2 regions of the Cupriavidus taiwanensis LMG 19424 genome follow, and region 2 is predicted to be linked to the other one. Evidence: riboswitches for the same ligand, from Rfam matches in the RefSeq annotation. Region 2 holds a riboswitch; the other holds the start of a gene.

Region 1 (15,567 bases), on a different contig from region 2:
CAGCACAAACAGCGCAATTGCCGCCGCCGCGCCCGCGAACAGGGCAATGGTGGCGAACGCGGTGTTGAAGTGATACAGGATCACCACGGCGATGATCACCGATTCGGCCCACACCATCGAGCCGCCGTTCTCCAGGTAGAAAAAGATGAAGGCGAACGGCAGGCCTACCGTGATTGCAAAGAGCGCATAGGGCGGCAGCCAGCGCCGGCCCGAGAATGCCGAGGCGAACAGCAGCGGCACGAACAGCGCGGTGCAGGCCAGCCGCAGCCACAGGTTTTCATAGGGCTGCGGGAACACATAGGACCAGATCACGTAGTACAGCGGGTGCCCCACCACGCCCAGCGCGCCCACCATCTGGATCCGCCGCAGGCGGATGACGCTTTCCTCGTCCAGCAGCGTGGCCCGCGCGGCGGTCTCGAACACGGCCTGCCACGCCTTGCGGGCCAGCCCGGCAAGGGTGGTGCGGCTGTCTTCCGCTTGCGCTACCTTTGCATCCATCTTTCAGGACTACTCCTCGCGGATGCCTGCGATCGGCCCGCTTGTGGGATTTTCAGGACTTGCGCCGGGCCCGGCGCGTCGAGGACCACTCTTCCAGCCGGACTTCATCGCGGATGCTGGCGAGCACGCCGACCAGGCGGTCGATTTCGTTGGCGCCAAGTTTCGCATGCAGCGTAAGTCGCATCAATGCCCGGTTTTTCGGCGTGGCCGGCGCACAGAATACCGCGCCGAAGATGCCGCGCCGCTGCAGCGCGTCGCGCAGCACCTTCACCTGCGGTTCGCTGCCGGCTTCCAGCCCGATAATCTGCTCGGAGCCCTCGCTGATGTTGTAGCCCAGTGCGGAAATCGCGGCCCGGGTCTCGCGGGTGATCGCATGCAGGCGCGCGCGGCGCTCGTCCGCGGTGGCAATGAAGTCCGTGACCGCATCGAACCACGCAATCTCGTGGCGCAGCAGCCCGGAGCTGAAGATGGCCGGGCGCGATTCCACCGCGAAGAAATCCTTGAAGGCTGTGGAGCAGGCCACGTAGCCCGCGCGCCCGGCAAAGGCCTTGGCCAGCGACGCGGTGCGGAAATGCACACGCTCCGACAGCCCCAGCGCCGGCACCAGCCCTCCGCCACGCGGGCCATGGGTGCCCAGCGAGTGCGATTCGTCCACCACCAGCACGCAGCCGGACGCTTCGGCCAGTTCGACATAGTCCACCAGCGGCGCCACGCTGCCGGTGGTGCTGTAGACCGAATCCACCATGATCACGCCGGGGCCGAATCGCTCCAGCTGGCGGCGCACGTGCTCGCAATCGTTATGGCGCACCGGCACCGCCTGCGCGCCCGCGGCGATGATGCCTTCCCACAGCGAGGCATGGCCGTTCATATCGATATAGACCGGAATGCCGGGGCCGGCGATGCACTGCACCAGGCCAACGTTGGCGGCCCAGCCGGACTGGGCGATCAGCCCGTCCTCGGCCTGCATCAGGTCGGCGATCTTGCGCTCGACCCGACGCTGCGGCGTATCGCCGTGCATGAACACGGACGACATCAGCAGCTCCGGCGCGTCATTGCCGAAGGCCCGCATCTGCGCCTGCGCCAGCGAGGCTTCGCCCAGCAGGCACAGGTAGTCGTTGCTGCTCAGGTGCAGCGCGTCGGGGCCGGGCGTCAGCCCGTGCAGCAGGTGGTCCCCGCCCCAGAGCTTGCCCATCCGCTCTTCGAAATGCTGTGCCATCCGCGTGGTGATCCAGGGCGGCAGGGTCGGGGCCTTGTTGCGGGAGGCGGGGTGGCGGAATTGCACAGGCTCGGCTTCGGAGAGCATCGGTCGTCCTTCAACAGTCAGATGAGAATGGGAGGGAATCGGCAAGGCTTGCATGGCGACTGCGCCAAAGCCAGCCGCCCATGCGTGGGGGGTGCCGGGCGCAACGTTCCCCTGGCAGCGCGCCGGGTGCCGGCATGTCGTGGAACGCGGTTTATGTAGCGACCACTGTGCCAGTCTTAGCCAAGGATTGTGACGGGACTTCCACCAATCCAGCGTCTGCATGCAGACTAGATGGACGGGAGGAGTCGGTCACGCGGCAGCGCAAGGGAGGGAGGGTTCAGCAGGGGTTTTCGCACTGAACGTGCTTGATAAAGCACTTGTGCGGGGCGCGATGCCGGGCGCTGGGCGGCCCGGGGCGCTGTCATGCGAGGTCGTGGCTGGCTGCCGCGCGGCGCTGGCGGCCGCGCGTCGTGAAGGGGGGCGGCCGTTGTGCGCGCGCTGGCCGCCCCGCCGTAGTGCAAGGATCCGGCACTCAGCCTGCGCCGGCAGCCTCCAGCGCGGCGCCGCGCGCTTCCAGGGTACGGCGGGCAATATTGAGCTGGTGGATCTGCGTGGTGCCTTCATACAGCCGGAACAGCCGCACATCGCGATAAAAGCGCTCGGCCACGGTGCGCGCCATATAGCCGCTGCCGCCGAACACCTGCACCGCCCTGTCCGCCACGCGGCCGGCCATTTCCGAGGCGAACAGCTTGCACATCGACGCCTCCATGGTCACGTCCTCGCCAGCGTCGCGCTTGCGCGCGGTCTCGAGCACCAGCGCGCGGGCGGCATGCAGCTCCGTGTTGCTGTCGGCAATCATCTGCTGCACCAGCTGGTAATCGGCAATCGGCTGGCCGAACTGGCGGCGCTGCGCCGCATAGCGAACCATCTCGTCGACCAGCCGGATCGCCGGCCCCACGCACAGCCCGGCCAGGTTGATGCGCTGCTTGTTCAGCGCCTTCATTGCGGTCTTGAAGCCCACATTGGGTTTGCCGCCGACGATCGCGCTGGCCGGCACGCGGCAGTCCTTCAGGTAGACGTCGCCCACGGGCGAGCCGTGCTGGCCCATCTTGCGTTCGGGCTCGCTGGTGCTCAGGCCCGGCGTGCCGCGCTCGACCAGGAAGGCACTGATGCCGTGCGCGCCCGGCGTGCCGGGGTCGGTGCGGGCGAATACGGTGAACAGGTCGGCGATCGGCGCATTGGTGATAAAGCACTTGCTGCCGTTCAGCACGTAATGGTCGCCGTCCTGCCTGGCCGTGGTCTGCAGCGCGGTGGCATCGGAACCGGCTTCCGGTTCGGTCAGCGCGAAGCAGCCGGTGACCTTGCCGGAGGCCAGCTGCGGCAGGTAGCGCTGGCGCTGCGCCTCGGTGCCGTCGGCCACCAGCGATTCCGCGGCGATGCCGGTGTTGCCGCCGAAGCGGGCGCGGAACACCGTGGCCGCCTGCGACACCTCGATGTTCACCTGCGCCAGCTCTTCGGTGGTCAGGCCGGCGCCGCCGTAGGCCTCCGGAATGCTGTGGCCGAACAGGCCGAGGCGGCGCATCTGCTCGACCACGGGCTCGGGGATGACATCGGTCTGGTCGATCTGCGCCTCGAGCGGGATGCAGGTTTCCAGCACGAAGCGGCGAAGTTCGGCAAGCAGTGCTTGCTGGCGGGCGGAGTCGCGGATCATGGAGGGGTTCCGGTGGTGGATGGAGGGTGGTGGGGGCGCGGCTACTGTGCCGTGATGCCGGCGGTCTTCAGCACGCCGGTCCATTTCTTCGTTTCGGCATCGAGGAAGCGGTCGAACTCGGCCGCGGATTGCGGGCCGAGGTCCATGCCGAGTTCGCCCAGGCGGCGCGCGGTCGCAGCGTCGGCGGTGGCGCGCGCGGCGGCGTCGGCCAGCTTGCGCACCACCGCGTCCGGCGTGCCCTGCGGCGCCACCAGCCCGAACCACCCGCCCACTGCATAGCCAGGCAGCGGCGCCGCCTCGGCCACAGTGGGCACGTCCGGCAGCACCGGCGTGCGTTTGGACGAGGTCACGGCCAGCGCGCGCAGCTTGCCGCTCTGCACCTGCTGGCGCGCAATGGCGGAGGTCAGCGCCATCATCGAGACGCGCGCGCCCAGCAGGTCGCTCAGGGCCTCGGGCTGGCCCTTGTAGGGCACGTGGGTCAGCTTGACGTGCGTCATCTGCGCCAGCAACTCCGCCGACAGGTGGTTCGAGGTGCCGATGCCCGCGCTGGCATAGGTCAGCGTGCCCGGCTGCTTGCGCGCGGCGTCGAGCAGTTGCGGCAGCGTGCGCAGCGGCGACGAGGCCGGCACCACGATCACGTTGGGCACCGCGCCGATGCCGGCCACGGCGCGGAAGTCCTTGCCGCCCTTGCCCTGGATCGACGGGTTGAGCAGCGGGCCAACCACGTAGCTGGGGCTGACCGCCAGCAGCGTGTAGCCGTCGGCAGGAGACCTGGCGACAAGGTCGGCGCCGATGGCGCCGCCGGCGCCGGTCTTGTTCTCGACGATCACCGGTTGCTGCAGCACCTTGGCCATGTTCTCGGCCGTGATGCGGGTGACCGAGTCGACCACGCCGCCCGCCGAGAACGGCACGATGATCCGCACCGGGCGGTCCGGGAAGCGCGCCGCGTCGTCGGCGGCGGCCAGCGTCGCCGCGGGCGTCAGCGCGGCGCAGGCCAGCATGCCGGCAGCGAGCCGGCGCAACGGGTAAAAGGCATCCATCTTGTCTCCTTGGTTGCCTGCGCCCGGGACGTTGCCGGGCGCGAGGTCGGTCTCATGCAGGCCTCTGGCGGGCCGCTGGTCCTTGGCCCTGCCGGCGGCATTGCCGGCAGGCTGCGCTGGCGCGCCGCTGTCCCGTGAGGGGTCAGCGCGCGCAGCTCAGTTCGATCTGCCGCACCGCTTCGCGCAGCCGCGGCGCCACCTCGCGCTCCAGCAGGTTGTCGCGATTGCGCGATGCCGCGATGGTGCAGTTCAGCGCGAACGGGTCCTCGTGCAGCGACTGGCGCAACGGCGCCGCGATCGCATGGATCTCGGGCCGCCATTCGCCGCGGCTCAGGCAATAGCCGTGCGCGCGGAAATGCTTCTGGTCCTCCGTCCACATCTGGCGCTCCTGGCTGAAGCGCTGCGGGTCTTCGACCCGCAGCCGGTTCAGCAGCGCCGTGCGCTCGTCCGCGCTGCACGCCAGCAGCACCGCGCGGCCGATGGCACTGGCCAGCAGCGGGCGCGTGCTGCCGATGTCCGGCTGGTAGAAGTTGCCCGGATCCAATCGGCAACTGTCCACGTAGACCACCGACAGGCGCTCGCGCATGCCCAGGTTCACGGTGCAGCCAGTCTCGCGCGCGATGGCCTCCATATAGGGCCGGGCCACCTGGCGGATCGCCAGACCGGCCAGCATCGGGTAAGCCAGCGCCAGCACGCCCGCGCCGAGCCGGTACTTCTGGTTGCCGGGCACGCGGCTGAGAAAACCCAGCAGCCCCAGCGTGTACGTGAGCCGCGATACCGTCGCCTTGGGCAGCCCGGTGCGCGCCACGATGTCCTGGTTGCCCAGCACCGGGCTGGACGGCGTAAAGGCGCGCAGCACCTCGAGCCCGCGCGACAGGTTGGTGGCGAACTGGCGATCGGTGGCGAGGGCGTCCTCGCTGGCCAGGCCGGGCAGGGGTTCCGGGTTGCGGTCCATGCTGTGCGGTGGTTGCTTGGGTTCCATGCTGGGATCCGGAAATGGGGGCGTCACTGTTGTAGCACGACAGTTCCGCACAGCGAAACCGTACTTGCGCCCCGGCCGGCCGCCTGCCACCTTGCAGCGGACAACCTTGCCGCCGGAGACCCGCATGCCAGACACCAACGCACAGCCTGTATCGCCCGAAGCACCGGGCAACGGCCCGCTTGCCGGGTTGCGCATCCTCGACATGGCCACCGTGGTGGCGGCGCCGTTTTCCGCCACGCTGTGCGCCGACATGGGCGCCGAGGTGGTCAAGCTGGAACTGCCCGACGGCAGCGATCCGCTGCGCGGACTCGAGCCCGTCACCAGGGACCACGCGCTGTACTGGAAAGTGACCAACCGCGGCAAGCGCGGCATCTCGCTGGACGTGCGCACGCCGCGCGGCCGCGAGATCTTCCTGCGCCTGCTGCCGCGCTTCGACGTGCTGGTGGAGAATTTCCGCACCGGCACGCTGGCGCGCTGGGGACTCGATCTTGAAACGCTGCACGCGGCCAACCCCAGGCTGATCGTGCTGCGGCTGACCGGCTTCGGCCAGACCGGGCCGGATGCGACGCGCCCGGGGTTTGCCCGCATCTTCGAAGCCAGGAGCGGCTTCACCAATCTCGCAGGCACGGCACAGAGCGGGCCAATGCATATGAACTACCCGGTAGGCGACATGATCGCCGGCCTGTTTGGCGCCTTCGCCATCGCCACCGCGGTGGCGGAGCAGCGCGCCAGGCCAGCCCAGCCCGGCCGCGAGATCGACCTGGCCGCCACCGAGGCACTGTTCCGCCTGCTGGATCCGCTCGCCATCGAATACGAACAGCTCGGCCATGTGCGCCAGCGCGCCGGCAACCGCACCACCTACGCCGCGCCGTCCAACATGTACCGCACGGCGGACGACACCTGGGTCACCGTGGTGGCCTCTTCCGATGCCACCTTCCGCCGGCTGGCCGAAGCCATGGGCGCACCGCAACTGGCCCAGGCACCGGAGTACGCCACCAACGCCGGCCGCGTGCGCCATATCGAAGCCCTCGACGGCTGCATCGCCGAGTGGTTCGCCGCGCAGCCCTACGCCGCCGCCGCGGCGCGGCTGGAACAATGCCAGGTGCCGTTCAGCAAGGTGTTCAGCATCGCCGATATCGTCGAAGACCCGCAGATGGTGGCGCGCCAGGCCATCGTGCGGCTGCCCGATGCAGACCTGGGCACGGTGCCGGCGCCTTGCGTGGTGCCGCGGTTTTCGGGCTACGCGCCGCCGTCACCGCGTACCGGGCCGGATGTGGGGGAACACAATGCGGAGGTGTATGGGGAGTTGGGTATTGGGAAGGAAGCGTTGGCGCGGTTGCGGGAAGAGGGGGTGGTTTGACATAGCCGTACTGCGGCGAGAAGTCATCCTCGCTGAATGCCCGTGGCGCAGGCCAGGCGATGTTGCGCGAAGTGGCGGCCGCGTACTTGCTCCGGGCTTGCAACTCCCCCGCTTGCAACTCCCCGGCTTGCAACTCCCCGGCTTGCAACTCCCCATTTGGCGCCTAGACTCCATATGGGCAAACCGCGCGCTTGCTTGCGCGGCTTGCAACCCCCGCCATGTCCGCTGTCCGCCCTTCCCGTTGGCTGGCAGGCCTCCTTGTGTCTGGCCTGATGGGCGCGCTCAGCCTTTGCGGGCCGGCTGCCCTGGCCCAGCAAAAAGCGCCATCGCAAAATCCGCCAGCCGCGGCATCGGCCCCTGCCGCTACCGCTGCGACAGGCCAGGACACTCCCGCGAAGCCGCGCGGCCTGAACCTTGCCAACAAGCCCCGTACCGGCGACTTCGACGTGATGCTCAAGAGCCGCGTCATCCGCGTACTCGTGCCGTACAGCCGCACGCTTTACTTCAGCGACAAGGGCCGCGAGCGCGGACTGACCGCGGAGCTGGTGCGTGACTTCGAGCGCTACCTGAACAAGAAATACGCCGACCAGCTCGGCAAGCGCCCGCTGACCATCATCATCATCCCGACCACGCGCGACCGGCTGCTGCCCGACCTGATGGCAGGGCTTGGCGATATCGCCGCCGGCAACCTGACCGAGACCGAAAGCAGGCTGAAGCAGGTGGACTTCACCGCGCCGCGCGACCGCAAGCCGGTGCGCGAACTGGTGATCACGGGGCCCAAGGCGCCGCCGTTGCAGCGCCTCGACGATCTCGCCGGAAAAACCGTGCACGTACGGCGCGCCAGCAGCTATTTCGAAAGCCTGACCGTGCTGAACGACGGCCTGCGCCGCGCCGGCAAGGCGCCGATCAAGCTGGTCATGCTGCCCGACGCGCTCGAGGACGAGGACGCGCTCGAGATGCTCAACGCGGGCGTGCTGCAGATCCTGGTGGTCGATGACTGGAAGGCCGCGACGTGGGCGCAGATCCTGCCCAACATCAAGGTGCGCGAAGACCTGGCCGTGCGCGAAGGCAGCTATACCGGCTGGGCCTACCGCAAGAACAGCCCGCAGCTGCGGCAGGCGATCGAAGACTTCTACGTCAACTTCGTCAAGAAGCAGGGCGGTGCGGAGTACCGGCTCAAGCAGACCATGCTGCGCATCAAGCAGATCAAGAACAATACCGACGATGCTGAGTACAAGCGCTTCCAGCAGACCATCGCCTTCTTCGAGAAGTACGGCAAGGACTATGGCTTCGATCCGCTGATGCTGGCCGCGCAGGGTTTCCAGGAATCCCAGCTGAACCAGGACGCACGCAGCCATGTCGGCGCGGTCGGCATCATGCAGATCATGCCGGCCACCGGCAAGGAACTGAATGTCGGCAACATCCGGATCGCCGAAGCCAATGTCCACGCCGGCGCCAAGTACATGGACCGGCTGATGACGAAGTACTTCCCCGACGCGCATTTCTCGGAGGCGAACCGGCCGCTGTTCGCCTTTGCCAGCTATAACGCCGGGCCGGGCAATATCGCCAAGATGCGCAAGGAAGCGGCGGCGCGCGGGCTGGATCCCGACAAGTGGTTCAACAATGTCGAGATCGTGGTGGCCGAGAAGATCGGCATCGAGACCACCACCTATGTGCGCAATATCTACAAGTACTACGCGGCGTACCGGCTGATGCAGGACATGCAGGCGTCGCGCGAGCGCGCGATCAGGCAGGTGCAGAAATAGCGGCCGGAACCGCCATCGCCGGCGCGCTTCCCAGCGCCTGGTCCACAACCCCCGCCACCATGTCCGCCGTCACCGCCGACAAGGTCCACCCCAAATGCCCGTGGCCGGTGTTGTAGAAGATGCAGGCCGCGCGGCCGCGACCCACGCGCGGCAGCATGTCGGGCATCATCGGCCGCAGCCCGGCCCACGGCACCACGCTGCGCGTGCTGACGCCGGGGAAGCACTGCTGCACCCAGTCCACCAGCGGGCGGATGCGGTCGGCGCGGATATCGCGGTTGGTGCCGTTGAACTCGGCGGTGCCGGCGACGCGGAAGCGGTCGTCGCCGAGGCGGCTGGTGACGAGCTTGGTTTCGTCGTCGAGCAGGCTCACCGTCGGCGCCGCCGCGCGGCTCGCGTCGTCGGCCAGGTTGACGGTGATCGAATAGCCCTTGACCGGATAGATGTTGACGCGGTCGCCCAGCCCGGCCGCCAGCGCGCGGCTTGCCGTGCCTGCGCAGATCACGGCGCCGTCGAAGGTGGAGGTGGCCGTGTCGGCGCCATCCTGCACGGTGACGGTGGCGCGCTTGCCGTCTGTTTTTACTGCACGCACGTCCTGGCCGTAGAGGCAGCGCACGCCCAGGCGCGCAATGGCCGCGGCCAGGCCGCTGGTGAACTTGTGGATGTCGCCGGTGGAATCGCTTTCGGTGAAGTAGCCGCCGTAGTACGACCCCGCCAGCGTCGGCTCGATCGCGCGCATTTCCTGCGGGGTCACGGCGCGCCGCTCCAGTCCGCCTTGCGCCAGCAGCGCGGAGACCCGGCCGGCATGCTCGAAGCCGGCGCGGTCGCGGTAGATATGGAGGATGCCGGCCCGCTTCAGGTCGAAGTCGATGCCTTCCTGCGCCGCCCACGCAAACAGGTGCTCGCGCGCGGCGATGGCCAGGCGAGCGGTCTCGATGGTGTTGCGGCGATAGTGGGGAATCGACGCGATGAACTCGGCGAACCACGACAGCTTGTGCCAGCTGGGCCGGGGATTGATCAGCAGCGGCGCATCGTTGCGCAGCATCCACTTCATCCCCTTGACGAGCGTGGACCAGTGGGTCCAGACCTCGGCGTTGGAAGCGGAGAGCTGCCCGCCGTTGGCGAACGAGGTCTCCATGGCGGCGTAGCGGTGCCGCTCGAACAGCGTGACGGAGAATCCGCGCCGGGCGAGCGCGTAGGCGGTGGTGACACCAGTGATGCCACCGCCGATGACAGCGATTGTCTTCATGATCTGCAGGATCCAGGAACGTCGAAGGGTAGGAGTCCGCACGCGACATGCGTGGCGGACGCCCCCTCTGTTCTGGACCTGAGAGATTCGCGGCGCCTTGCCGCGGGGGCGGGGCGCGCTTGCTCCTTCGGTATGCCGGGCGGACGATGGCGTCCGGCATTCTTCAGAGTGCACTGACGGGTGATGCCGGTCCTTTTGCCTGAGAGTTTCCGGGGCGGTTGCTCCTTCGGCGCCGTGCGCGGCGGGCGCCGCGACAGTCTCTCCCTGCATCACGCTGGCTGGAGGCCAGTCGGGGCAATGTAGTGACAAGGCTCCGTATTGGATATGCGGGTTAACACCGATGCATATGGATATGACCGTGCAAGGCGCGTCGCTATGTCGCATCGGCCCGCGGCTTGCGGCCCCATAAAATGTCAGCGCCCGCTAGCAGGGAGGTCCGGGGAGGAGCGCCTGATGCTGCGCAGGCGTAGCGAGCCCATAACGACGACAACAAGGTATTCCGTGAAGAAACATCGCATTGCACTGGCCGCTTCGGCAGTGCTGATGGGCCCCGCCGTGGCCGCTGCCCAAGGGGTGGAGGCAGCCGTGGGGGCGCCCGCGCCGCTGCAGGAGGTGGTGGTATCGGCCCGCCCCGACCGTGCCGAGACGCCGGCGATCCCGCCCAACACGCCGGCGCCGGCGTATGGCATCAGCAGCACGCGCATGGCCGACTTCAACGTGGTCAATACCGAGGACGCGCTCAAGTACGCGCCCAACCTCGCCGTGCGCAAGCGCTTTATCGGCGATATGAATTCGATCATCTCGGTGCGCAGCACCAGTTCGCGCCAGTCGGCGCGCGGGCTGGTCTATGCGGACGGGCTGCTGCTGTCCAACCTGCTCGGCTCGGACTTCAGCTTCCCGCCGCGCTGGTCGCTGGTCAATGCCGCCGAGATCGAGCGCATGGACGTGCTGTACGGGCCGTATTCGGCGCTGTATCCCGGCAATTCGCTGGGCGCGACGGTGCTGATTACCACGCGCACGCCGGAGAAGTTCGAGGGCGATGCCAGCGTGCAGCTGTTCACGCAGCGCTTCGGCCTGTACGGCACCCACGACAACTTCAACGGGGTGCATGCCAATGCCTATGTGGGCGATCGTGTCGGCCCGTTCTCGTGGCTGGTCAGCGTGGACCGGCAGGACAGCAAGAGCCAGCCGCTCAGCTTCTATACCGCGTCGCGCTCGACGCGGCCCGCTGGTGCGGCGGACACGCCGGTTTCCGGCGCCTATTTCGACCAGGACCAGAGCGGGCGCGACCGCGTGGTGATGGGCGTGAACAGCGAGGGCGTCACGCACACGGTGCAGGACCAGCTCAAGCTCAAGCTCGGCTACGACATCACCAGCACGCTGCAGGCGCAGTTCACCGCCGCCTACTGGCAGCAGGACCGCTCCAACACCACCGGCAGCTACCTGCGCGATGCCAATGGCAATGTGGTGTCCGGCGGCCCGGTGAACATCGGCGGCTACCAGTACGTGATTCCGGCCAATGCCTTTGCGCCGGGCAACGGCGAGGACGCGCGCTGGCTGTACGGCCTGTCGCTGCGCACGCGCAACCAGACCGGCTGGAATTTTTCCGGCGTGGCGTCGCTGTTCGACGTCAGCAAGGACGTGAGCCGCAGCGCCAACACCGTCGCCAACGGACCGGGCACGGTGACGTATGGCGACGGCACCGGCTGGCGCACGCTCGACCTGAAGGCCGACTACCGCCCGCAGCAGTTGCAGGGCGGGCACTGGGTCACGTTCGGCTACCACTACGACAACTACCGGCTGACCAATACCACCTACAACACCTCGGACTGGCGCGCGGCCACCATCACCGCGTTCAACAACGCCTTCACCGGCAAGACCGAGACCCAGGCGCTCTACGCGCAGGACGCCTGGTACTTTGCCGAGGACTGGAAGCTGATCCCGGGTGTGCGCTACGAACACTGGCGCGCCTATGACGGCAGCCGCAGCGAGCCTGGCGTGGACATCGGCTATCCGGTGCGCAGCGAATCCAACTGGTCGCCCAAGCTGGCGCTGGAGAAGGCGTTCGGGCAGGACTGGCTGGGCCGGCTGTCGCTGGGCCAGGCCTATCGCTACCCGACCGTGAGCGAGCTGTTCCAGGGCCGCATTACCGGCACTTCGCTGATCAACAACGATCCCAACCTGCGGCCGGAACGCTCGTTTTCGAAGGACCTGACCTTCGAGCGCACGGTGGAGGCGTCGAACTTCCGCGTTTCGCTGTATGAGGACGATATCCGCGATGCGCTGGTCAGCCAGACCAACACCACGGTGTTTCCTACCGTCACCAGCTTCCAGAATGTCGACCGGGTGCGCACGCGCGGCATCGAACTGGCCTACGACGGGCGCGATGTGCTGGTGAGCGGATTCGACCTGTCGGCCAGCGGCGCCTACAACCATTCGAAAACGCTGGAGAACGCCAACAACCCGGCCTCGGTGGACAAGTATTTCTATCGCATCCCGAAGTGGCGCGCCAACCTGGTTGGCACCTATCGCTTCACGCCGGCATGGGCCGGCACGCTGGCGATGACCTATTCGGGCCGGCAGTACAATACGCTCGACAATTCGGATACCAACCCCGACACCTTCGGCGGCACCAGCAGCTTCCTGACCTTCGACGTCAAGGTGACCTACAAGCCCGCGCGCAATGTGCGGCTCGGGCTTGGCATCGACAACCTCACCGACCAGCGCTATTACGTCTACCACCCGTACCCGGGCCGGACGTTCTACGCCGAGGCGAAACTTTCCTTCTGAGCACGTGAACACGCTGACCAACACCATGCCAGGCGCCCGCCGCGCTGTCCGCCTGATCGCTGCGGGACTGATGGCTTGCGCTACGCTGGCGTCGGCCACCGCGGCCGCGCAGGCGCATGGCAGCCACGCCGGCCACGGCGGCCAGGCCAAGCCGAAAGCGAGCGAGCTGGGCACCGGTGCCGCCTTCGACCGCGACGGCAAGCTGTGGATTGCCTACAAGGACGGCCAGCATGTCGCGGTGCGTGCGTCGGCGGACTACGGTCGCAGCTTCAGCGCGGCGCGGCATGTCAATGCCGCGCCGGAGCCGGTCGCCGCCGATCACGAAAGCCGCCCCAAGGTGGCCACCGGGCCCGACGGGCAGGTCTACATCTCCTGGACCCAGCCGCTGCCCACGCCATGGACCGGCTTTATCCGCTTTGCGCGCTCCACCGACGGCGGCAAGAGCTTTGCCGAGCCGCTGACGGTGCATGCCAACCGCGACCAGATCGCACACCGCTTCGACGCCCTCGCGGTGGACCCGGCCGGGCGCGTCTTCGTCAGCTGGATCGACAAGCGCGACGTGGCCGCCGCCGAGGCGCGCAAGCAGCCGTATGCCGGCGCCGCGATCTACTACGCCGTGTCGGACGACCACGGCAAGACCTTCCAGGGCGACTACAAGATTGCCGATCAATCTTGCGAATGCTGCCGCATCGCGCTGTCGCCCACGCCCGACGGCGGGATGCTGGCGCTGTGGCGCCATGTGTTCCCGCCCAACGCGCGCGACCACGCGCTGGCGCTGCTGGGTTCCGATGGCAAGGCCACGCCGACGCAGCGCGCCACCTTCGACGACTGGCGCATCGACGCGTGCCCGCACCACGGCCCTGGCGCTTCCGTCGCGCCCGACGGCACGGTGCACATGGTGTGGTTCAGCATGCGCGCGGGCAAGCCGACGGTTTCGGTGGGGCGCTGGCGCGACGGCAAGCTGCAGGCGCAACACGCGCTCGATGATCCGCGGGCACAGCATGCCGATATCGTCGCGCTGAACGACAACGACATCGCGGTGGTGTGGAAATCGTTCGACGGCCAGCAGACGCGGCTTTCCGCCATGCTGTCGCACGATGGCGGCAAGTCCTGGCAGACGCGCAAGCTGGCCGGCACCGAGCGCGATTCCGACCAGCCGCACCTGCTGCAGCACGCCGGCCGCGCCTACGTGCTATGGCGCACCGAGACCGAGGGCTTCCAGGTCTTCGCGCTCGGGCAGGAGGGCGCATGATGCGATCGCGCCGCCAACTGCTTGCCGCCGCGGCTACCGCGTGCGCGCTGCTACTCGGCACCGCCAACGCCGCCGATCCCGCCAATCGTGTCGCCGTGTTCGATTCCGCCAACGCCGCGCGCATCGCCGCCAGCCAGCAGGGCAAGCCCTTCGTGCTGGTGGTGTGGTCGCTGGATTGCGTCTATTGCAAGCGCAATTTCGACGCGCTCGGCAAGCTGCGTGCGAAGCATCCCGAGCTGCGCGTGGTCACGCTGTCCACGGACAGCGTCGAGTCCTTGCCACAGGTGCGGCAGGTGCTCGATCGCGTCAGGCTGGCGCGCAATGCATGGGTGTTCGGGCACGAGCCCCAGGAACGCCTGCGCTATGCGGTCGACCCGGACTGGATGGGCGAAATGCCGCGCACCTACTTCTATCGCGCCGACGGGCAGCGGCAGGGCGTGTCCGGCGTGATCGGCGACGCCGACTGGGCACGGCACCTGCGCTGGGCCGGCATCGCGGGCTGAGACTGCCGCGGCGCCAGCCCGGCGCCGCCTTCTACGTCATCAATCAGGACAGTTCCTTCGGCAGCTTGCCGCCGTTGGCGGCCAGTTCCTGCATCAGGCGCTTGTGCAGCCACACGTTCATCGCCGCGGAATCGTTCATGTCGCCGGTGTAGTGCAGCTCGCGTGCCAGTTCCTTCCGGTGTTCCAGGCTGCTGTCGATGCCGAGCGCCTTCATCGTATCGACGATGGACGTGCGCCAGTTCAGCGTCTGCCCGCTTTGCTGCGCCATCCGGTCCATGATGGCCTCGACATCGACGCCCGACAGCGGCGCGGATTGCGCCCCGGCCGGCGACCCGGCGGTGCCCTGGACGTTGCCCGCGGGCGCCGCGCCGGTGCCGGCAGTTGGCGCAGTGCCGGCTGGCGCGCCCGCTGAAGTTGGCGTTCCGGCGGCGGGTGGCGTGCCGGCAGTGGTCGCCGTGGTGGTTGCTGCGGGCTTGTCCTTGCCCAGCAGCTTGTTGAGGATGTCCTTGAAGATGCTCATGGCGGGCTCCTGAAGGGTGAACGGGGCAGCAAGCCCTTGCAGGTTCCGGGCCACCGTCGCGGCGCGTTGCCGCGGCGCCTGTAACCCAGCCCGTCCGCCGCATCGTTTGTAAATGGTGCATGTAGCGGGTTCGGCTTCCACCCGACGACCGCTGGCATCGGCCAAGTGCCGTGTCCTTTGCACCGTTGCAAGAAGGCCGTGAGGCACCGCGCGGTGGCGGCCGATATCAATCCGGCTTGATACCGGCCCGCGCAATGATCGGCCGCCAGCGCTGCTGCTCCTGCGCGATGAAGCGCGAGAACTCCGCCGGCGTGCCGCCCACCACGATGGCCGCGTCCGCGCTCAGGCGTTCGACCGAGCTCTGGCTCTTCACGGCTTTCATGGTGGCGTCGGCCAGCTTGTCGGCGGCGGCCTGCGGCAGCGAGGCCGGCGCCAGCAGGCCATACCACTGTGTCATCTCGAAGCCGGGATAGCCTTGCTCGGCCACCGTGGGCACGTCGGGCAACTGCGCGATGCGCTGGGTCGTGCCGGTGGCGATGCAGCGCACCTTGCCGGCCTTGATGAACTGCAGGATCGCCGGTGCCCCGACCGCGGCGGCGTCGAGCCGGCCGGACAGCAGGTCGGTGATCTGCGGGCCGCTGCCGCGGTACGGCACG
Region 2 (15,567 bases):
GCGCCCCAGGCCTGGTAGTACGAGCCCATCGCCTGGCTGGTATTGGCCGCCGCCTGCTGGTTGGCCGCGTTCGCCTGGCGGCGTGACTGGCGGTGCGCCATGCCGCCGGCGACCGTACCCGTTGCAGCGCCGATTGCCGCGCCCTTGCCGGCGTCGCCCGCAATCGCGCCTGCCACGGCCCCGGCGGCAGCGCCGCCTGCCGCACCCCGCACGCGCTGGCCGCTTTGCGCCTGGGCCGGCGGCGGCGCGTTGGCGGCCTGGGCAGGATCAATGCCGGTCTGCTGCTTGGCCCAGCTGTAGCACGCGCCGTCGTCGCTGGCCTGCTGCTGCTGGCTCTGGCCCTTGGCCGGATAGGCGATGGGCTTGTTCTGCGCCGTGGCCTGGAACGGCGCCAGCGCGAGGGCCGCGGCCAGCGCGCCGAGGGCGAGATAGGGCTTGGGATGCTGGCGTTGCTTCATGATCGTGTTCCCCCGCAGTGGTCGGCTACGCAATGCCGGACGCGCCGCCCGGTGCGCGAGCGGCAAGCGCCGTTCCGTGTTCTGTGAAGGCCAGTATTTGCGGCCCGCAGGGCTAAGTCAAATCAGTGTTTTGGCGGCGTGATGTTATTTGTTTGTGGTGGGTGGCGGCGCCAGCAGGAACGCGGTGGCCTGCTGCCACCAGGCCAGGTCGACATGCCCGGTCCAGTCGTTGTGGCCGGCGCCGTCGATCACCGCCAGCCGTCGCGGTTCGCCCAGCGACGCATAGAGCGCCTTGCCGAAGCGCGCCGGCACGATGGTGTCGCGTTCGGCCACCGCCACCATCACCGGGCGGCCGAAGCCGGCCAGATTGGCCACGCTGTCGTAGCGGTCGCGCAGCACCCAGCCGGCCGGCAGCCAGGGATAGTGGTGCGAGGCCAGGTGCGCCAGCTTGTCCCACGGCGTGATCAGCAGCACGCCGTCAATGCTGTCGCGCTGGCGCGCCGCCGCGGCCGCCACCACGCCAGCGCCCAGCGATTCGCCGATCAGCAGCAGCGGCCCGTCGAACTGGCGCCGCGCCAGCACGATCGACTGTTCCGCGTCTGCGACAAAGCTTCGCTCGCCCAGCGTGCCCGGGCGCGGCCCGTATCCCGGATACTCGGCCAGGATCACGCGCACGCCCAGCGGCGCCAGCGCACTGGCGTAGTAGTCGCGATGCCCGGCATGCCCGGCGTTGCCGTGGAACACCATGGCGGTGGCGCGCACCGGCCCGCGCGGCTCGGCCACCAGTCCGCGGAAGTCGTCCGGACCCGGCCACGCGCGCAGCCCGGGCGAGACCATGTCGTCGACCGAAGCGCGTTCGGGGAAATAGAGGAAGTGGTCCTGCAGCATGGCGATCGCCGCCAGCCCCGCCAGCGCCGCGGCCAGCCAGCGCCAAGGGCGCGCCCGCGCCGGCCGTGGCTGCGCCACGGGTTTCGTTGCGCCAGGCAGCGCGCTGGCAGGCATGGCCGTGTGCGTGACGCGGCTAGACGCCGGCGTACACAGGTTCGCAGCGCACCTCGGTCCTGACCGAGTTGGCGATAAAGCAGGCCTCGTGCGCGGCGTGGTGCAGGGCGTCGAGCTGTTCGCGCGTCGGTTCGGCCTCGCCGCCAAACGTGACTTGCGGACGCAGCGTCACCACCGTCATCGCCATGCGCCCGTCGGCGTTCTTTTCCATCACACCGGTGGCCGCGTCCAGGTAGCGGTCGACCACCAGGCGCTGCTTGGCGGCGAGCGACAGGAACCACAGCATGTGGCAGCTCGACAGCGAGGCGATGAACATCTCCTCCGGATCGACCGCGCTGGCGTCGGACATCGGCACCGGCACCACATGGGGTGATGACGAGCCCGGTACTTCGGCGCCGCCGTCGAAGCGCAGCAGATGCCGGCGGCTGTAGCGGTTGCCGGCGAAATCCTGTCCGTCGCGTTGCCACAGGACTTCAGCGGTGTAGGTGGACATGCAGGGACTCCTGGGGTTGGGGAAAGATTTCAGGCGCCGTGCGGCACGCTCTCGCCATCGCGCAGGCCCAGGCGCTGGTTGGCCGGCACGGCGACATCGATCAGCCTGGGGCGCGGCAGGTTCAGGTTGCGCATCATCTCGACGAACTGCTCGCGCGTGCGGCCGGCGACGCGGCTGTTGTGCGCGCGTTCATGGCCGATGGTGGACACGGTGCGGCCCTTGTAGTCATGGGCCGGATAGACCAGCGTGTCGTCGGGCAGCGCGAACAGCTTGCGGGTCAGGCTGTCGTACAGCGTGCCGGCGTCGCCGGACTGGAAATCGGTGCGGCCGCAGCCATCGATCAGCAGCGCATCGCCGGTGAAGACGCGGCGCACGATGCCGTCGGCGGTGGGCTCTTCCCACAGGTAGCTCATGCTGCCGGCGGTGTGCCCGGGCGTCTGGATCGCGCGCAGCAGCTGCTTGCCGAAGGCGACGGTATCGCCGTCGATCAGCTGCTTGTGCGCGGGCTTGATGTCGCAGCCGGACGGCGCCGCGGTATGCGCGCCGGTCTGCAAGGCGAGGTGGCCGGCCGAGGTGATGTGGTCGGCATGGGCATGGGTCTCGATCACCCACGCCAGGCGCGCGCCGGTCTCGTGCAGCAGCTGGAGGTCGCGCTCGAGCTGATGGTCGACCGGATCGATCAGCAGCGCGTCCCCGGTGGCGGCGTCGATCAGCAGGTAAGTGAAGGTGGACGAGGTCTCGTCGAACAGCTGGTGGAAGGTCTGCATGGCCGTCCTCTTGTTGTTTGGCCGGGGAACGCCGCCATGATACGCCGCGCCAGCGCTAGCACTCCACGATATTCACCGCCAGGCCGCCGCGCGCCGTTTCCTTGTACTTGGTCTTCATGTCGGCCCCGGTCTCCCGCATGGTCTTGATCACCGAGTCGAGCGACACGTAATGCGTGCCGTCGCCGCGCAGCGCCATGCGCGCCGCGTTGACTGCCTTGACCGACGCCATCGCGTTGCGCTCGATGCACGGGATCTGCACCAGCCCGCCGACCGGGTCGCAGGTCAGGCCCAGGTTGTGCTCCATGCCGATCTCGGCAGCGTTTTCCACCTGAGCCGGGCTGCCGCCGGTGACCGCGGCGAGTGCGCCGGCCGCCATCGAGCACGCCACGCCGACTTCGCCCTGGCAGCCGACCTCGGCGCCGGAGATCGATGCGTTGAGCTTGTACAGCAGGCCGATCGCGCCCGCGGTGAGCAGGAAGTCGACCACGCCCTCGCGATTGGCGCCAGGCACGAAGCGGTCATAGTAGTGCAGCACCGCGGGGATGATGCCGGCCGCGCCGTTGGTCGGCGCCGTGACCACGCGTCCGCCGGCGGCGTTTTCTTCATTGACGGCGATGGCGTACAGGTTGACCCAGTCCATCACCGAAAGCGGGTCCGACAGCGTGCGCTCGGCACGCTCGGTCAGGCTGCGGTACAACTCGGGCGCGCGCCGCTTGACCCTGAACGGCCCCGGCAGTTCGCCATCGGTACGGCAGCCCCGCGCCACGCAGGCCTGCATCACGTCCCAGATATGCAGCAGGCCGTCGACGACTTCCTGCTCGCTGCGCCACGTCAGTTCGTTCTCCAGCATCAGGCGCGCAATGCTCTTGCCGCTGTCCTGTGCCATCTGCAGCATGTCCTTGCCGCTGCGGAACGGATGCGGCAGCTGCTGCGCGGCGTTGAGCACCTGGGTGTTGGGCGCACCCGCCGTGACCACGAAGCCACCGCCCACCGACAGGTAGCGCGCTTCGCGCAGGCTCGCGCCGCTGCCGTCGAAGGCATGGAACTTCATGCCGTTGGGATGCTCGGCCATGGCCTCGCGCCGGTAGAAGGCGATGTGCTCCTTCTCGACGAAGGGCACGATGTGGCGGCCCAGCAGCGACAGCTCGCGCGTCTTGCGCAGGGCCGCCAGGCGCGTGTCGATGGAATCGGGGTCGATGGTGTCGGGCGCCTCGCCCATCAGGCCCAGGATCACGCCCTTGTCGGTGCCGTGGCCCTTGCCGGTGGCGCCGAGCGAGCCGTACAGCTCCACCCGCACGCTGGCGACTTGCGGCAGCAGCCCGTCGCGCTCCAGCCCCTGCGCGAACATCAGCGCCGCGCGCATCGGGCCCACGGTGTGCGAGCTCGACGGGCCGATGCCCACCTTGAACAGATCGAATACGCTGACTGCCACGGACGGCCTCCAGATTGACGCCGGACCAGGCCGGCGGGCGCCGCGTTGCGCGGCGCCCTGAGTACAGCTTAGCTTGTGGCCGGGATGCCGGCTCAGTCCACCACGTAGTCGCTGACCGGCACGCAGGCGCAGAACAGGTTGCGGTCACCGTACACGTTGTCGGCGCGGCCGACCGGCGGCCAGTACTTTTGCGTGCGCAGCGATGCCACCGGGTAGGCGGCTTCCTCGCGCGTGTACTGGTGGGTCCACTCGTTGGCGGTCACCACCGCGGCGGTGTGCGGCGCGTGCTTGAGCGGGTTGTCCTCGCGGTCGAACGTGCCGTCGGCAACGCGGCCGATTTCCTGGCGGATCGCGATCATCGAGTCGATGAAGCGGTCCAGCTCATGCAGCGCCTCGCTTTCGGTCGGCTCGATCATCAGCGTGCCCGGCACCGGGAAGCTCATGGTCGGCGCGTGGAAGCCGTAGTCCATCAGCCGCTTGGCCACGTCTTCGTTGCTGATGCCGGTTTCTTTCTGCAGCGGGCGCAGGTCCAGGATGCACTCGTGCGCGACCAGGTCGTGCTGGCCGGTGTAGAGCACCGGGTAGTACGGTGCCAGGCGCTTGGCGACATAGTTGGCGGCAAGGATGGCGTTTTCGGTCGCGGCGGTCAGGCCGGCCGAACCCATCATCGCGATATACATCCACGAGATCGGCAGGATGCTGGCCGAGCCGAACGGTGCCGCCGACACGCCGCCGATGCCGCGCTCGTCGCGCCGGTAGCCGACGCTGTCCTGGTTGGGCAGGAAGTCCGCGAGGTGCGCGCCGACCGCGACCGGGCCCACGCCCGGGCCGCCGCCGCCGTGCGGAATGCAGAAGGTCTTGTGCAGGTTCAGGTGCGACACGTCGCCGCCGAACTGGCCCGGCGCGGCGGTGCCGACCATCGCGTTCATGTTGGCGCCGTCGACATAGACCTGGCCGCCGTGCCTGTGCACGATCTCGCAGATCTGCTGCACGCCCTGCTCGAACACGCCGTGCGTGGACGGGTAGGTGATCATGATCGCAGCCAGGTTCTGGCTGTGCTGCTCGGCCTTCTTCGCCAGGTCTTCCAGATCGACGTTGCCGTTCTCGTCGCAGGCCACCACCACCACCTTCATGCCGGCCATCTGCGCCGACGCCGGGTTGGTGCCGTGCGCCGACGACGGGATCAGGCAGATGTCGCGATGGCTTTCGCCGCGGCTGGCGTGATACGCATGGATGATCAGCAGGCCCGCGTACTCGCCCTGCGAGCCGGCGTTGGGCTGCAGGCTGACCGCGGCGTAGCCGGTGGCGGCGCAAAGCATGGCCTCGAGCTGGTCGATCATCTCGCGGTAGCCCACGGTCTGGTCCAGCGGCGCGAACGGGTGGATCTGGCTGAACTCGGGCCACGTCACCGGGATCATCTCGCTGGTGGCGTTCAGCTTCATCGTGCACGAGCCCAGCGGGATCATGGTGCGGTCCAGCGCCAGGTCCTTGTCTGCCAGCATGCGCAGGTAGCGCAGCATCTCGTGCTCGGCGTGGTGCGTGTTGAAGACCGGGTGCGTCAGGTATTCGCTGGTGCGTGCCAGCGCTGCGGGGAACGCGTCCTGCGTGGCGGCTTCGAGCTTGTCGAAGTCCAGGCCAGCGGGCAACGGCTTGCCTTGCGTAAAGACTTCCCACAGCGCGACCACGTCGGCGCGGGTGGCGGTCTCGTCCAGCGAGATGCCCACACGCGTGGCGCTGACATGGCGCAGGTTGATGCCGCGCGCAGTCGCAGCGGCGTGGATGGCTTCGGTGTTGAAGCCCGTTTCCACGGTCAGCGTGTCAAAGAAGGTAGCGTTGGTACGCGCGAAGCCGAGCGTTTCCAGGCCGGCAGCCAGCGTCGCGGTCAGGCGATGCACGCGCTGCGCGATGCGTTTCAGGCCTTGCGGGCCGTGGTAGACCGCGTACATCGACGCCATCACCGCCAGCAGCACCTGCGCGGTACAGATGTTGGAGGTGGCCTTCTCGCGGCGGATATGCTGCTCGCGCGTCTGCAGTGCCAGGCGGTAGGCCTTGTTGCCCTGCGCGTCGATGGTCACGCCGACCAGCCGGCCCGGCATCGAGCGCTTGAACGCATCCTTCACCGCCATATAGCCGGCGTGCGGGCCGCCGAAGCCCAGCGGCACGCCGAAGCGCTGCGAGTTGCCCACGGCCACGTCGGCGCCCCATTCACCCGGCGCGGCGATCAGCGTCAGCGCCAGCAGGTCGGCGGCAGCCACCACCAGGCCGCCGGCCGCGTGCACGGCGTCGGCGATGGCGCGGTAGTCATGGATGTCGCCGTTCACGCCCGGGTACTGCAGCAGCACGCCGAAGGCGCCCGCGGAAGCGGCGTCGGCGGCGGGGCCGACCTTCACTTCGATGCCCAGCGGCAGCGCGCGCGTGCGTACCACTTCCAGCGTCTGCGGCAGCACGTCGTCGGCGACGAAGAAGACGCTGGAATCGTGCTTGTTCACGCGCTGCAGCAGCGTCATCGCTTCGGCGGCGGCGGTGCCTTCATCGAGCATCGACGCGTTGGCGATATCCAGCCCGGTCAGGTCGGTCACCATCTGCTGGAAGTTCAGCATCGCTTCCAGGCGGCCTTGCGAGATTTCCGGCTGGTAGGGCGTATAGGCGGTGTACCAGGCGGGGTTTTCGAAGATATTGCGCAGGATGACGCCGGGCGTAATGGTGTTGAAGTAGCCCTGGCCGATGAAGCTCTTCAGCACCTTGTTCTTGCCCGCCAGCGCGCGCAGCTTGGCCAGCGCGGCCTCTTCGCTCAGCGGCTCGGTGAACTCGCCCATCGGCATGCCGTCGCGGCGGCGGATGGCGGCGGGGATGACGGCGTCGATCAGCGCGGCGCGGCTGTCATAGCCGAGCACCTTCAGCATGTGCTGCTGCTCGGGGGTATCGGGGCCGATATGGCGGGCGGCGAAGGCGTCGCGCGCCTCCAGTTCGGCCAGCGTGGGCCGGTTCACTTGGGCGGCGGTCATGGGAAGCGGGGCGTTCATTGGCAAGAACCTCGTGGGGCGCGTCGGCAGGTGGTCAGCCCGCCGGCGCGCTGTCAATTTGCTTGTCGTTCCCGCGAAGGCGGGAACCCAGTGACTTTTTCAGCGGCGCAAGCAAGCCACTGGATTCCCGCCTGCGCGGGAATGACGAAAATCAGGCGCCGACGCTGGCCTTGTAGGCGTCGGCCGACATCAGGCCGTTGACGTCGTCGCCGTTGGCCGGCTTGAGCTTGAACAGCCACGCGTCGAAGGCGTTGGCGTTGACGCTTTCCGGCGCCGCGGTGGCGGCCTCGTTGACGGCGATCACTTCGCCGGCCACGGGCGCGTAGATGTCGGAAGCGGCCTTCACCGACTCGACCACGGCCAGCGCGTCGCCGGCACCGACCGCCTTGCCCACTTCGGGCAGCTCCAGGAAGACGATGTCGCCCAGCGCGTCCTGGGCGTGGTCGGTGATGCCGATGGTGAGCGTGCCGTCGGCTTCGACGCGCACCCACTCATGCGACTCGGTGTACTTCAGGTCAGCGGGGAAATTCATGAAGGTTCTCCGGATTCAGATCTGTTTCTTGTTGGGTGATGCCTGCCCGGCAACGTTGCCGGCAGGCGAGGGCGACCGTTGGGTGAGCGGGGCGTTCCCTTAGCTCACGAGTGCCTTGCCATGACGCACAAACGGCAGTTTAACCACAGTCGCGTTGAGTTTGCGGTCGCGGATCTCCACCTGCACGGTGTCGCCCACGTTCACGCCTTGCGGCAGGCGCGCGAACGCGATCGATTGCGACAGCGAGGGGCTGAACGTGCCGCTGGTGATTTCGCCGTCACCGGCGGGGGTGATGACTTTCTGGTGGGCACGCAGGACGCCACCTTTGTCGCGCAGGATCAGGCCGAGAAACTGCTGGCGCGAACCGGCCGCGGCCAGCGCCGCCTTGCCGGTGAAGTCGCGCTCGCTCTGCAGGTCGACCGTCCACGCCAGGCCCGCATCCAGCGGCGAGACCTTGATATCCATGTCCTGGCCGTACAGGTTCATGCCGGCTTCCAGGCGCAGCGTGTCGCGCGCACCCAGGCCGGCCGGGCGCACGCCGGCGGCTTGCAGCTTTTCCCACAGGCCGGCGACGCTGGCGGCCGGTACCACCAGTTCGAAGCCGTCTTCGCCGGTGTAACCGGTGCGTGCCACCATCACTTCGCCGAGGGCCGGATCCTGCACCACCACCGCGTTGAACGGCTTGAGCGCGTCGGAAGGCTGGGTCGACGGGAAGGTGCTCCAGACCTTGGCGCGGGCATTGGGCCCCTGCACCGCGACGATCGCCAGCGGCGGCACGCCCGCGGGCGCAACGTCCTCGCGGCGCGGCGTGATGGTCACGCCGCTGCCGGTGGCCTCGTTGCGGGCGCGGATCCAGTCGATATCGCCGACCGCGGTGCCGGCGTTGACGACCAGGCGGAAACGGTCTTCCGCAAAGAAATAGACGATCAGGTCGTCGATGACGCCGCCGTGCTCGTCAAGCATGCAGGAATAGAGTGCCTTGCCCGGGGTCTGCAGCTTGTCGACGTTGTTGGCCAGCAGGCCGCGCAGGAAGGCGCGGGTATTGGGGCCGGCGAGGTCGACCACGCACATGTGCGAGACGTCGAACATGCCGGCATCGTTGCGCACGGCATGGTGCTCCTCGATCTGGGAGCCATAGTTGACCGGCATGTCCCAGCCGCCGAAGTCGACCATGCGGGCGCCGAGGGCGCGGTGGATAGCGTTGAGGGGCGTGGCCTGGAGCGTCATGGAATCCTCGGGGGCAGTCTCGGTTGGCGAAAACAAAAAAGGGTCATCCGCCGCAACGATCGCCAGCCGATATGGCCAGCAATCCGCTGCGGCGGATGACCCCTCTGTCCTCGATACCTGAGAGATTACGAGGCGGATCCTGCGGATTCCAGTCCTCGCGCGCCCCTTCGGTGGGCACGCTCGCCACGAATGGCGGGTGCCGCTCTCCAGAGTGCGGCATGCATCGTGTGCATGTTGCATGCCGATCCGACCGGTCCGTGGTGCCTGAGAGTTTTCGGGTGATACCCCTTCGGCGGCGCAGGCGATGCGCGCTCTCCCGGTCGGATGCGCGCAATGTACGGGAGGCCCCCGCCTTTGTCAAACCAAGGCAGAGGCTGCCGTACCCGCCGCTGCGCGACAGTGCTTACTTCTTCTTGTCGTCGGTGACGACGTTACCGATAACACCGCCCACTGCCGCCCCGCCCAGCGTACCCAGGGCGCTGCCGTCCGTCAGCACGGCGCCGCCCACCGCGCCGGCACCTGCGCCGATGGCGGTATTACGTTGTTTCGGGGTCATGTCCGCGCAACCGGCAAAGGCCGCGACCGTCATGCCGATCAGGGTCACCTTGGTCAAAGTTTGCAGGGTTTTCATTGTTGGCTCCGATGTGATGATTTGTGCATGCCCGAGCGATCCGGCGGACCGGGGGACACACTGGTTAGAGTGTCGCGTTATGTCATTGGCTCCGGTCTTTACGAAGTGTTACGCCAGTGACACAGCCGGGCCCGCGCGCGCGGCTTGCGCTGACTGACCCGCCGCGGCGCGCGTGTTAACATCGACGGCTTTGCCGCAGCCCCGGGTGACGGGATGCCGGCAAATCCCTTCTTTTCCTCGATTCCGCTGCCGCCCCGACATCTGCCCGCATGACCCATGGCCTGAACCCCGCCCAATCCGAAGCCGTCCGCTACCTGGACGGACCTTGCCTGGTGCTGGCCGGCGCGGGCTCCGGCAAGACCCGGGTGATCACGCAGAAGATCGCGCATCTGATCGAGGACAAGGGTTTCGAGCCGCGCCATATCGCCGCCGTCACGTTTACCAACAAGGCGGCCAAGGAGATGCAGGAGCGCATCGCCAAGCTGATGGAGGGCAAGACCACGCGCGAGGGCAAGCGCATCCCGCTCAAGCAGCTGACGGTCTGTACTTTCCACTCGCTGGGCGTTCAGATCCTGCGCATGGAGGCGGAGCACGTCGGCCTCAAGCCGCAGTTCTCGATCATGGATTCGGACGACTGCTTCGGCCTGATCCAGGAGCAGCTGGGTACCACCGACAAGAAGCTGATCCGCGGCGTGCAGAGCACGATCTCGCTGTGGAAGAACGGCATGGTCGATCCCGAGGCCGCGATCGCGCAGGCCGCCAATGCCGACGAGCACCAGGCCGCGCTGGTCTACCGCAACTACGTCGCCACGCTGAACGCCTACCAGGCGGTGGATTTCGACGACCTGATCCGCCTGCCGGCGGAGCTGTTCGCGCGCGATGAAGCGGTCCGGCTCAAGTGGCAGAACCGCCTGCGCTACTTCCTGGTCGACGAGTACCAGGACACCAACGCCTGCCAGTACCAGCTGCTCAAGCTGCTGGCGGGCGGCTCGCACCTGCGCGCGCCGGCCTTCACCGCGGTGGGCGACGACGACCAGGCCATCTATGGCTGGCGCGGCGCCACGCTGGACAACCTGCGCGGGCTGCAGACCGACTTCCCCAACCTCAAGGTCATCAAGCTGGAGCAGAACTACCGCTCCACCGTGCGCATCCTGGAAGCGGCCAACGCGGTCATCGCCAACAATCCCAAGCTGTTCGACAAGAAGCTGTGGAGCGAGCACGGCATGGGCGATCCCATTGCCATCCACCCGATGAACGACGAGGAGCACGAGGCCGAGTCGGTGGTGTTCCGCCTGTCGGCGCACAAGTTCGAGCGCCGCGCGCAGTTCCGCGACTACGCCATCCTGTACCGCGGCAACCACCAGGCGCGGCTGTTCGAGCAGATCCTGCGGCGCGAGCGCATCCCCTACGTGCTGTCGGGCGGCCAGAGCTTCTTCGACAAGGCCGAGATCAAGGACATCTGCGCCTACCTGCGCCTGATCGCCAATCCCGACGACGATCCCGCCTTTATCCGCGCGATCACCACGCCGCGCCGCGGCGTCGGCAACACCACGCTCGAAGTGCTGGGCACGTTCGCCGGGCAGGCCAAGGTGTCGCTGTTCGAGGCGGCGATGATGGGGGGCATCGAGGGCAAGCTGCAGCCGCGCCAGCTGGAGCCGCTGCGCGTGTTCTGTGAATCGATGGTGCGGCTGGCCGACCGCGCGGCGAAGGACCCGGCCACCGAGGTGCTCGACGACCTGATGGCCGGCATCCATTACGAGGCCTACCTGTACGACAGCTTCGACGAACGGCAGGCGCAGTCGCGCTGGACCAATACGCTCGAGTTCCTCGAATGGCTCAAGCGCAAGGGCACCAAGCCGGAAGCGGCCGAGGGCGAGGAAGCCACCGGCTACGACAACGCCGACGGCTTCGGCAGCGAAGGCAAGAACCTGCTCGAGCTGACGCAGACCGTGGCGCTGATGAGCATGCTCGAAGGGCGCGAGGAAGATCCCGACGCCGTGCGGCTGTCCACGCTGCACGCCTCCAAGGGACTGGAATATCCGCACGTGTTCCTGGTCGGCGTGGAAGAGGGGATCCTGCCCCACTGCCGCGAAGACGACGACATGACCGACGAGAAGATCGAGGAAGAGCGCCGGCTGATGTACGTCGGCATCACGCGCGCGCAGCGCAGCCTGCAGATCAGCTGGTGCAAGAAGCGCAAGCGCGCGCGGGAGACCTACTCGTGCCAGCCGTCGCGCTTCATCGGCGAGATGAAGCTGGAAGAGGCGCCCGCGCCGGTCGACGCAACCCCGGCAATGAGCCCGAAGGACCGCCTCGGCGCGCTCAAGGCGCTGCTGGGCAATGGTGGCAAGGCGGTCGCCGGCTGAGCGTGCCCGGCGCCCTAGCAACGTCTAGCGCGCGCCTGTCACCGCCAGTGTCACGTACTGCGAGCCGCGCTGCCCGTGCGTGAAATCCAGCGTGAAGTCGCCCACGTCGACGCGCCCCTGCAGCGCCCGCCGCAGCTCCGCCGTGCCGCCCGGGCGCGCGCCCTGCAGCGACCGCGCCAGCCAGGCGGCGCCGATATAGCCCGCCAGGGTCGCCGGCGACGGCGGCTCGTCCAGGTATTGCTTCATGCGCGCCACGTGTTCCTTCACCACCCGCAACGTGGCCTGCTGCGGGCCCGGCGCTACCTGGGTCAGCACCAGGCCGCCGGCGTAGCCGCGGCCGAGGATCTCGCGCGCGGCATTGGCGCTGACCGAGGACAGGCCGACCAGGAACCCGTACCAACCCTGCGCGGCCAGTGCCCGGCCCAGACCGGCATAGGCCAGGGTGTCGCCGGCGACGATCACCGCGCCCGGGCGCGCGGCGGCAATGCGTCGCGCCGCCGCTTCGCCGGTGCCTTCGAGCACCACCGCCCGGGTGCCGGTCTGCGCCTCCAGCCGGGCCAGCGACGACACGGCAAAATCCGGTGCCACGGCCAGCGCGATGTGCGTCAGCCCGTAGCCGCGCAACTGCTGCGCGGCGGCGTCCAGTTCGGCCTGGTAGTCGGCGCGCGTGAACCAGACATTGTCCGCGGACAGCGCCAGCCCTGACAGCGGTGCCACGATCTGGATGCCGCGCCGGACCAGTTCGGCCGAAGACGCCAGCACGGGCAGCAGCCGGTCGCCGGGACCGAACAGCAACCCGGCCTGTTCGCTATCGGCCAGCGACACCGCCTGCGCCAGCGCGCGGCGCGGATCCGGGTCGGCATCGCGCACCACATGGCGGATGCGCATCGCGCCGCCGGCGGCATTGACGGCGTCGAACAGGACCTTGGCCCCGGCCAGGTAATCGCGCGCCAGGTCAGCCTGCGCGCCGCTGCGGTCGACCAGATGGCCGACTACCACCGTGCGCGGCGCCTGTGCCAGGGCGGAACCCACCGGCACCGCCGGCAGCGCCAGCGCCATGCCGCTCGCGGCCAGCAGCCGGCGTCGACCCGCATCTGCCGGCGGGTGTGCGCGCAGCGGTGGGTACGGCGCGGGCGTGGTGGATCGAGAGGGACGTGACATGGTTGGCAAGGACGGATCGCGCGGGCGTGGTGGCGCGCAGCGTATCCGCTACACATGACGCCAATGTGACGTCCGCGCGCATCCCGGCAGGCAGCGTTGTTGCCGGTCCGTGCCGGGCTTGACGGCGGTCAAGCTGCGGGCGCCGGCCCGGTCCTACGATGACGTGTCGCATACCCATTCCCCCGCGCCCCCCATGAACCCGTCTGCCATGACTTCCCCCGCGCTCGACCGCCGCGCGCTCTCCGACTTCCGCGCGCTGGCCGGGCGCATCGACGGCAACGGTCCGCGCTATACCTCGTACCCGACGGCCGACCGGTTCCATAACGGTCCCGACCTGTCGCTGTATCACGATGCGCTGGACGCCTGCCGCGCCGACGCGCCGGCGCCGCTGTCGCTATACCTGCATATCCCGTTCTGCGAGAACATCTGCTACTACTGCGGCTGCAACAAGATCATCACCCGCGACCACGGCCGCAGTGCGCGCTACGTCAGCTACCTGGGGCGCGAGATGGCGCTGGTGGCCGGGCGCCTGGGCGCGCGCCGCCAGGTTATCCAGTCGCACTGGGGCGGCGGCACGCCGACCTTCCTGAACCCGGACGAAATGCGCCGCGTGATGGCATTGCTGAACACGCATTTCGACCTGGCTGGCGAGGGCGAACATTCGATCGAGATCGACCCGCGCCGGGTCGACCGGGACCGCATGGCGCTGCTGGCCGAACTGGGCTTCAATCGCGTCAGCCTGGGTGTGCAGGATTTCGATGCCGAGGTACAGCAGGCCATCCACCGCATCCAGCCGTTCCAGGAGACCCGCGCCGTGGTCGACGCCGCGCGCGCGCTGGGCTTCCGCTCGGTCAGCCTGGACCTGATCTACGGGCTGCCGCACCAGACCGCGGCGCGCTTCGGCCGCACCATCGACCAGGTGCTGGCGCTGCGCCCGGACCGGCTTTCGGTCTACAGCTATGCGCACCTGCCGCACGTGTTCAAGCCGCAGCGCCGCATCGACGAACAGGCGTTGCCGCCGGCCGGCGAGAAGCTCGACATCCTGGTCTCGACCATCGAGCGGCTGACCGCCGAGGGCTACGTCTATATCGGCATGGACCACTTCGCGCTGCCCGATGACGACCTCGCGGTGGCCCAGCGCGAGGGCCGGCTGCAGCGCAATTTCCAGGGCTATTCGACGCACGCCGGCTACGACCAGGTCGGGCTCGGCATCTCGGCCATCGGTGCGATCGCGGGGCGCTACGTGCAGAACGCGCGCACGCTCGACGACTACTACGGCGCGCTCGACCAGGGCCGCCTGCCGCTGGCGCGGGGCGTGGCGATGACGGGCGACGACCACCTGCGGCGCGAGATCATCGGCGACCTGATGTGCCATGGCGTGCTCGATCTCCCCGCCATCGAGGCGCGCCATGGCATCGATTTCAACGAGGCATTCGCCGCGGAACTGGCCGAGTTGGAGCGCCTGGCTGCCGACGGGCTGGTGTGCCGCGAGCCCGGCCGCCTGACCGTCACGCCGCTGGGCCGGCTGCTGGTGCGCCGCGTGGCGATGGTGTTCGACCGCTACCTGCGCGACGACGCCGCCCAGCCTGCCGACAACGGCGTGCGCGCCGCCAACGACGGCACCCGGCCGATCCGCATCGTGCCGCGCTACTCGCGCGTGGTGTAACCCTAAACACCGATCCTTGCGGCTGGACGAAAAAAAACCCGCGCGAGATGCGCGGGTTTTTTTTGTTGCGGTCAGACCGGCTTACTTGGCGGCGTTGGCCATGTAGTCCGACGCGGCGATCACGTCGGCGTCCGGGCCGGCATAGCCGCCCTTGGGCGGCATCACGCCCTTGCCCTTGAGCGCGAAGTTGTGGACGGCATCCATGCCTTCCTTCAGGCGCGGCGCCCAGGCGGCCTTGTCGCCGAACTTGGGCGCACCGGCCACGCCGGCGGCGTGGCAGGCGGCGCAGACCTGTTCGTAGACCTTCTTGCCCACTTCGGCCGAAGCAGCTGCCGGCGCCGCGGCAGCGGCGGCCGGGGCGGGGGCGGCAGCGGCAGCCGGAGCCGCCGGCGCAGCGGGGGCCGGCGCCGCCGCGGCAGCCGGAGCGGCGGCGTCAGGCGCTGCGGCGGTGGCCGGCGCGGCAGCGGCCGGGGCAGGCGGCTCGGGGAACTTGGCGCCGCCGGCGTCGGCCAGGTAGACCACGGCGCGGGCCAGTTCGTAATCGGTGTAGTCGTCAGGCGTGCTGCCGGCGCGCGGCGGCATCGCGCCCTTGCCGCCGAGCACCGACTTCATCAGGCCGTCGAAGCCCTGGCCGATGCGCGCGGCCCAGTCTCCGGCGGCGCCGTGCTTGGGCGCGCCCGCCGCGCCGGTGGCGTGGCAGGCGGCGCAGATTTCCTTGTAGACCTGTTCGCCGGTCTTGAACACGCGCGGCGCGTTCGGATCCTTGATTTCGAGCGAGGCGACCGGCTTGATGCGATCGTTGACGGCTT

Evidence for each region. Region 2 has a riboswitch for glycine ahead of gcvT (glycine cleavage system aminomethyltransferase GcvT). Riboswitches for the same ligand answer to the same signal wherever they lie in the genome.
Region 1: linked by a shared signal. The riboswitch ahead of RALTA_RS17330 (D-amino acid dehydrogenase) and the one ahead of gcvT (glycine cleavage system aminomethyltransferase GcvT) in region 2 are both predicted to bind glycine.

The regions. Positions count from the first base shown of each region.
Region 1 covers NC_010530.1:351,063-366,629, forward strand. Annotated here, with positions in the region: gene RALTA_RS17295 (sensor histidine kinase) at 1-498, opposite strand, end outside; gene cqsA (alpha-hydroxyketone-type quorum-sensing autoinducer synthase) at 551-1,801, opposite strand; gene RALTA_RS17305 (acyl-CoA dehydrogenase family protein) at 2,274-3,452, opposite strand; gene RALTA_RS17310 (tripartite tricarboxylate transporter substrate binding protein) at 3,494-4,492, opposite strand; gene RALTA_RS17315 (IclR family transcriptional regulator) at 4,635-5,474, opposite strand; gene RALTA_RS17320 (CaiB/BaiF CoA transferase family protein) at 5,599-6,834, shown strand; gene RALTA_RS17325 (MltF family protein) at 7,053-8,600, shown strand; gene RALTA_RS17330 (D-amino acid dehydrogenase) at 8,581-9,849, opposite strand; glycine riboswitch at 9,904-10,023, opposite strand; glycine riboswitch at 10,024-10,122, opposite strand; gene RALTA_RS17335 (TonB-dependent receptor) at 10,348-12,636, shown strand; gene RALTA_RS17340 (sialidase family protein) at 12,641-13,888, shown strand; gene RALTA_RS17345 (TlpA family protein disulfide reductase) at 13,885-14,391, shown strand; gene RALTA_RS17350 (DUF3597 domain-containing protein) at 14,435-14,911, opposite strand; gene RALTA_RS17355 (Bug family tripartite tricarboxylate transporter substrate binding protein) at 15,138-15,567, opposite strand, start outside.
Region 2 covers NC_010528.1:3,236,489-3,252,055, reverse strand. Annotated here, with positions in the region: gene RALTA_RS15065 (YMGG-like glycine zipper-containing protein) at 1-458, opposite strand, end outside; gene RALTA_RS15060 (alpha/beta hydrolase) at 603-1,460, opposite strand; gene RALTA_RS15055 (OsmC family protein) at 1,480-1,953, opposite strand; gene RALTA_RS15050 (MBL fold metallo-hydrolase) at 1,983-2,720, opposite strand; gene RALTA_RS15045 (L-serine ammonia-lyase) at 2,776-4,152, opposite strand; gene gcvP (aminomethyl-transferring glycine dehydrogenase) at 4,245-7,175, opposite strand; gene gcvH (glycine cleavage system protein GcvH) at 7,327-7,707, opposite strand; gene gcvT (glycine cleavage system aminomethyltransferase GcvT) at 7,807-8,934, opposite strand; glycine riboswitch at 9,029-9,154, opposite strand; glycine riboswitch at 9,176-9,263, opposite strand; gene RALTA_RS15025 (glycine zipper 2TM domain-containing protein) at 9,338-9,565, opposite strand; gene RALTA_RS15020 (UvrD-helicase domain-containing protein) at 9,835-11,931, shown strand; gene RALTA_RS15015 (ABC transporter substrate-binding protein) at 11,956-12,990, opposite strand; gene hemN (oxygen-independent coproporphyrinogen III oxidase) at 13,286-14,758, shown strand; gene RALTA_RS15005 (c-type cytochrome) at 14,840-15,567, opposite strand, start outside.